Regions from separate parts of the Pseudoalteromonas sp. bablab_jr011 genome, predicted to be linked through region 2. Evidence: predicted binding sites of a transcription regulator. Region 2 holds the regulator's gene; each other region holds the start of a gene.
The links. The regulator FliA, encoded in region 2, starts transcription of late flagellar genes. The targets are predictions, from matches to a motif close to CTAAAGNTNNNNNNNNNNNNGCCGATA.

Region 1 (2,196 bases), on a different contig from region 2:
AGTCGCGCACAAAGCTCCCAGTGTAATTGCACAATTTAAAAGCGCCCCGGTTTTCAGTTGGTGGATACGTTCCAATTGCTCAACACTGATCACTTGATCGGTAGAGACAATATCCAGTGCTTGTCCCCCAACCATACCTTCAATACCTGAGGCTTTGCTTAATGAGGCTATCATTTTAACCTGTTGTGTCGCTGGCACCGTAAATTGATGATTAGCAATTAAATCAAATGCAAGCGTTTGCAGTGCATCGCCGGCTAAAATAGCCTGTGCTTCGCCATAAACAATGTGGCAAGTTGGTCGGCCTCGGCGTAAATCATCATCGTCCATTGCTGGCAAATCATCGTGTACAAGTGAGTAACTATGGATACACTCAATGGCTGCTGCAAGTACATCTAAATCGGCTTTGTTTGCTCCCATCATACGACCGGTTGCGTAAACAAGGTACGGCCGTAAACGCTTCCCCCCATTTAAAACACCATAATGGGTTGCGTCTTTAATTGTTTGTTCGGTATTAAGTGGCTGATCAAAATAGCGATTTAACATGGCTTCAACATCGTGTTGAGCACGTTGTAGTTGTTCTTTTAATTGCACTGAATTAGTCCAGGTTTGAATCAAAGTTGCTCAGAGGAGCTTGGCTATCGTTGCCCATTAAAATGGCCACTTTTTGTTCTGCTTGCTGTAATTTACCTGATGAGGCATTTGCCAGTACAATACCACGTTCAAACTGTTTAAGTGACTGTTCTAAAGACAGTTCACCTTGCTCCATTTGCACAACTATTTGAGATAATTCATCCAGCGCTTCTTCAAAGCTTAAGTTTTCTGGTTTCTTTGCCGCCATTGTGGCCTCGATAGCTATTAGAAAGTGAGGCCAATTTTAGGGGGAATGCTAAACTAGGTCAAAGAATGATGTGTTTTTTTACGCATAAAGCGATTTCGATATGCTATTTTTACGCTTTTAGATACAGCTTAAACTTGTAGCTTAAAAATCTTACATTAAAATAAAATTAATTCATTTAATGATTTAAGTAATTCAATTGCTTGCCGATAAGCAGTTAATAATAAAAATTTGATGCCTGAGGGTGTCGTGTTATTTTCCTCTGGAGGGGTATGTGGATTTAGCAACCATAATAGGTATTCTTGGTGCCATAGGCTTAATTGCTATGTCGATGGTGTTAAGTAGTGACGGCCAAGTTGCAATGTTTTACAACACACCTTCGGTGGTCATTGTATTCGGTGGCTCGATTTTTATTGTGTTATCAAACTTCACCATGGGACAGTTTTTGGGGATAGGGAAGGTTGCAGCTAAAGCCTTCATGTTCAAAATTGAATCTCCAGAAGAGTTAATTGAAAAAGCAGTTGAACTAGCTGACTCTGCACGTAAAGGTGGCTTTCTCGCGCTGGAAGAGGCTGATATCCCCAATGCGTTCATGCGAAAAGGGGTTGATATGCTGGTTGATGGTCATGATGCCGATGTTGTGAGGGCTACGCTACAAAAAGATATTTCTTTGACATCTGCACGTCATGAACATGGTGCCACTTTATTTAAATCGCTTGCTGATATCGCCCCGGCAATGGGTATGATTGGTACGCTGATAGGGTTGGTTGCGATGTTATCAAACATGGATGACCCTAAAGCGATTGGTCCTGCTATGGCGGTGGCCTTACTTACCACCTTATACGGTGCATTTTTAGCGAATGTTATTGCTATTCCTATTCAGGTAAAGCTTGAGCTTCGTAAAGACGAAGAAGCACTAAACCAGCGCCTCATTTTGGATGCGGTTTTAGGCATACAAGATGGTCAAAACCCGAAAGTAATTGAAGGGATTTTGAAAAACTATTTAGCCGAATCTAAACGTAAAGTAGATACTGAGGAGTAGGCATGTCTGATCAAGAGTGCAAATGTCCGCCCCCTGGCCTGCCAGCTTGGATGGGCACGTTTGCTGACTTAATGTCGTTATTAATGTGCTTCTTTGTACTCTTACTTGCTTTCTCAGAAATGGATGTACTTAAGTTTAAGCAAATAGCAGGCTCGATGAAGTTTGCTTTTGGTGTGCAAAATAAGATTGAAGTAAAAGATATTCCCAAAGGAACCTCGGTGATTGCAATGGAGTTCACGCCAGGTAAACCTGAGCCCACGCCGATTGAAACGATTCAACAACAAACCGTCGAAATGACTCAGCAAATGTTAGAGTTTCA
Region 2 (2,196 bases):
AGGTGGTGTGGGTAAAACGAATGTGTCACTCAATACCGCGATCGCATTAGGTCAGCTGGGAAATCGTGTATTAGTATTAGATGCCGATTTAGGGTTGGCAAATTGTGACGTAATGCTTGGTTTACGTGTCGAGAGAAACTTATCTCATGTTTTATCTGGTGAGTGTGAACTGGATGAAATTCTTGTCGAAGGCCCAGCAGGTATAAAAATTGTGCCAGCGACTTCGGGCTCGCAAAGTATGGTTGAGTTAACACCGTCAGAACATGCGGGGCTTATCCGCGCATTTAGCGAGCTAAATACTGAGTTTGATATTTTAATTGTCGATACCGCTGCGGGTATTTCAGACATGGTATTAAGCTTTTCGCGTGCAGCGCAAGATGTTGTTGTTGTTGTATGTGATGAACCTACCTCAATTACCGACGCTTACGCCCTAATTAAAGTGTTAAGTCGTGAGCATGGCGTTTACAAATTTAAAATAGTTGCCAATATGGTGCGCAGTATGCGTGAAGGGCAAGAATTATTTGCTAAACTCTCAAAAGTAACGGATCGATTCTTAGATGTGTCTATGGAACTTGTCGCAACCATTCCGTATGACGAGAATATGCGCAAATCGACCCGCCGCCAAAAAGTGATTGTGGAGTTATTTCCAAACTCACCAGCCGCTGTGGCATTTAAAACATTAGCAACGAAAGCAGTTAAGTGGCCAATTCCAAATCAACCGTCAGGTCATTTAGAATTTTTTATTGAAAAACTAGTAAACGGTTAACTATGACAACATCGGTGAATAAAGCGATGGGATATCAATCAGCACAGAATTTAAATGCGATTGTTGAAAAACATGCCTCTTTAGTCAAAAAAGTAGCGTGTCATCTAATTGCTCGTTTACCTGCCAGTGTGCAACTCGATGATTTGATTCAGTCAGGTATGATTGGCCTTATAGAAGCGTCGAAAAATTTTGATGCGAGTAAAGGGGCCAGTTTTGAAACATTTGCGGGTATTCGAATTCGAGGGGCTATGCTCGATGAAATCCGTCGAGGTGATTGGGCTCCCCGTTCAGTTCACCGTAATGCACGCCTTGTCGCTGAAACGATTTCGGATTTAGAGAGTATTTTAAACCGCGAGCCAAAAGACACAGAAGTTGCTGAAAAACTTGATATTACACTGGATGAGTACCATCATATTCTACATGATGTAAATTCCAGTAAGGTACTGGGTATAGAGGATTTAGGCGTTGATGAAGACGTCATCACACCTATGGGGCATGATTTAGCACTAGACAAACCGTTTAATAATGTTAAAAATGAACGGTTTAACCAGTCTCTATTGACGGCTATCCAATCGTTACCAGAAAGAGATGCACTCGTTTTGTCTTTGTATTACAACGATGAAATGAACTTAAAAGAAATAGGGCACATACTCGATGTTAGCGAATCGCGTGTGAGTCAAATACATGGTCAGGCGATGATTAAGCTCAAAGCAAAAATCAATGACTGGATTAATTAGTAGTAAGTAAATAAGGTTCAAACCTCACCGGAGGATGTTTTGGATAAAAACATGAAAATTCTTGTTGTTGATGATTTTTCTACAATGAGACGTATCATTAAAAACCTGTTAAGGGATTTAGGTTTTACCAATGTGCAGGAAGCTGATGATGGTTCAACAGCATTGCCGATGTTGCAAAATCAAGAGTTTGATTTTGTTGTAACAGATTGGAATATGCCTGGAATGCAAGGTATTGATCTATTACGCGCAATTCGTGCTGATGATAGCCTTAAACATATCCCCGTGTTAATGGTGACAGCTGAAGCGAAAAAAGAACAAATTGTTGCTGCTGCTCAAGCGGGTGTTAATGGCTATATCGTCAAACCATTCACTGCTGCGACACTGAAAACCAAATTGGAAAAAGTGTTTGAACGTTTAGGTTAATCTAAGGGGAGAGGCTTATGTCAGCACTTGCTGCGCCTCAAATAAGTTTAGAGCAAGCTCGTCAACTTGTTGAGTATCTTGAAAATGGTGAACAAGAGAAAGCTGATAAGCTGATACTTGAAACAGCATCAAAAGAACAATCAGAGTTGTTTGCTGAAGTCGGTAAATTGACACGACAACTTCATGAAGCACTAAAAAACTTCGATCTTGATACTCGACTCACAGATTTAACAACAGAAGCAATCCCAGATGCAAAGCAGCGCTTGAATT
Region 3 (2,196 bases), on a different contig from region 2:
TTGTACTGTGCAGAATAAACCGATGACTTTGAGATCTCAGTCGCAAGCACTCGGTTAAATGAACCGGCTAGTGCAATTGAAAAGTTACCATTACCACAATACAGCTCTAGCAAATCATTATTAAGGGGCTCACACAACGCTTGTGCCCACTCCAGCATTTTAATGTTTACTTTTGCGTTTGGTTGAGTAAAGCTATTTTCTACTTGCTGATAAATGAGTTCTTTACCATTTACGTTTAATCGTTCAACGACATAGTCGTTCCCAATCACTTCTTTTTGCTTACGTGCACGACCAATAAAGTCGATTTTAAACTGGCTGCTTAATTTTGCTTTAAGCTCTTTAATCGCAATTAGCCATTCATCGTTTAAAGGTTTGTGGTAAAGCAAACTAACAAGAATTTCACCACTTAAGCTAGAGAGGTAATCAATCTGGAATAACTTGCGGCGAAGTACCTCACACCCTTTTAAGTTTTCAATCATCACCTGCATCACTTCGCCAACGAGTGGCGCGGCGGGATCAAATTCATCAACGCGAATTTTCTCTTTGCTTTGCTGATCAAACATAATGTGGAATAAATCGTCGCCCTCATGCCACACTCTAAACTCTGCACGTTGACGGTAGTGAATTGGATCAGAGCTGAACACTTCTAATGTGTTTACACCAAAGCGCCTAAACTGTGACGTGATGCGCTGCTCTTTCTCACTCAATTGTGCATCATATTGAGTTGTATCAATTTTTATAACCGCCATGGCTGATTACCTTTTATCTCTTAGCTATTTGTCGGCGCTATTGTAGGGAGCAGAGAGGATTTGTCTAGTTTTGTTATTTATTTTAGTGTCGTTTTTTTATACAAAAAACTTAAGTTATGCGATTTTTGGCCGATAATGAGGTAACCATAAAATGGAGTCGGATCATGAAAATTGGCAACCTAGGCTATATGCCTAATACAAATTTGAATAAATACAATGGTAAACAGTCTGTACAGCAGCCTACCATTCAAAATCGTCAAGATAGCTATCAACAACGTGGCCGCGAACTGGCTGCAAAAGTACTCGACGATAAACTCGCACAAGCACTTGGTTTACCTAAAGCAGAAGAAAAGAAAGATAAACCCCTGTTTGATTTTGATGAGATCGTTAAAAATGTACTCAATTTTGTTGGTGGTGCGCTGCGTAAAGCAAAAGCAGATGGCGCTGATGATGAAAAGTTAAAAGGCATGTTAGGCGAGGCACGCAAAGGCGTACAAATGGGAATCGATGATGCCTATGATGAACTTAAAGAATCAGGCATCTTAAATGACGATATCGAAGAGGGTATCGAAAAATCGAAAGAAGGTATCTTAAAAGGTATTGATGAGCTTGAAGAAGACTTATTTAATCCTAAACCTAATGCCGTGACGGTTAGCCAAGCACAGTACGTGAGCTTAAGTAATAATGCTGAATATACATTTACCACAGCCGAAGGTGATGAAGTCAGTATTAGCTTTGCAGATGCATATGAGAGCAAGTCCGCTAGTAGCTACAGTAAAAACGGTGACAACGAAGCGTATGTCAGTGAATCGTCACAATCACGTGACTTATCTTTTTCTATGTCAGTGAATGGCGATCTTAATGAGCAAGAGCAGCAGGCCATTAACGAGTTGATGGAAGACTTACAAGGCGTTAGCGAAACATTTTTCTCAGGCTCACTCGATGAAGCCTTTGAACAAGCTAAAGAGCTTAACTTGAGTAATGAGCAGCTAGTCGGTTTTTCGATGGATTTGAAGCAAACCAAAACAGTTGCAGCTATAAAAGGGTACGAAGAATATAAACCAACGCCAGAGAAAGAAGTTGCAGAAAAGGTCGCCCCTTTTAACGATGACTTAAAAGAAGCCTTTAATAAAGCCGGTGATATTGGTTTGCAAAATCAACTTGCCGGAATATTGCAATGGTTAAATCAAGATAAAGAAGAAGTCAGTAAATTGGTTGATTATACCAAAGCGATGTTCGAGCAAATGAATACACTACGTTCAGCCAATGAACAGAGCTAGTCTTCGCTTTCTTTTTAGATAGTCACATGGCAAACTGCTTGCCTTTCATGATCCGAGGTAAGTAGTTTGTCAGTCCATATAATGGTGTTTGATTCAGGTATTGGTGGGACAACTGTGCTTGAACAGATCCAGGCTTTGATCCCGAATGCAGATTATAGCTATTTTAT

Region 1: a site for FliA is predicted at 1,021-1,047, ahead of pomA (flagellar motor protein PomA). Genes of this name have one in related genera too.
Region 3: a site for FliA is predicted at 858-884, ahead of JIG41_RS13270 (DUF5610 domain-containing protein). Genes of this name have one in related genera too.

Annotation. Positions count from the first base shown of each region.
Region 1 covers NZ_JACDWU010000290.1:33,938-36,133, forward strand. The annotation lists gene ispA ((2E,6E)-farnesyl diphosphate synthase) at 1-591, opposite strand, end outside; gene JIG41_RS17905 (exodeoxyribonuclease VII small subunit) at 596-838, opposite strand; gene pomA (flagellar motor protein PomA) at 1,110-1,877, shown strand; gene JIG41_RS17915 (flagellar motor protein MotB) at 1,880-2,196, shown strand, end outside.
Region 2 covers NZ_JACDWU010000020.1:8,542-10,737, reverse strand. The annotation lists gene JIG41_RS00515 (MinD/ParA family protein) at 1-766, shown strand, start outside; gene JIG41_RS00510 (RNA polymerase sigma factor FliA) at 793-1,503, shown strand; gene cheY (chemotaxis response regulator CheY) at 1,543-1,926, shown strand; gene JIG41_RS00500 (protein phosphatase CheZ) at 1,944-2,196, shown strand, end outside.
Region 3 covers NZ_JACDWU010000225.1:1,594-3,789, reverse strand. The annotation lists gene trmA (tRNA (uridine(54)-C5)-methyltransferase TrmA) at 1-749, opposite strand, end outside; gene JIG41_RS13270 (DUF5610 domain-containing protein) at 914-2,029, shown strand; gene murI (glutamate racemase) at 2,096-2,196, shown strand, end outside.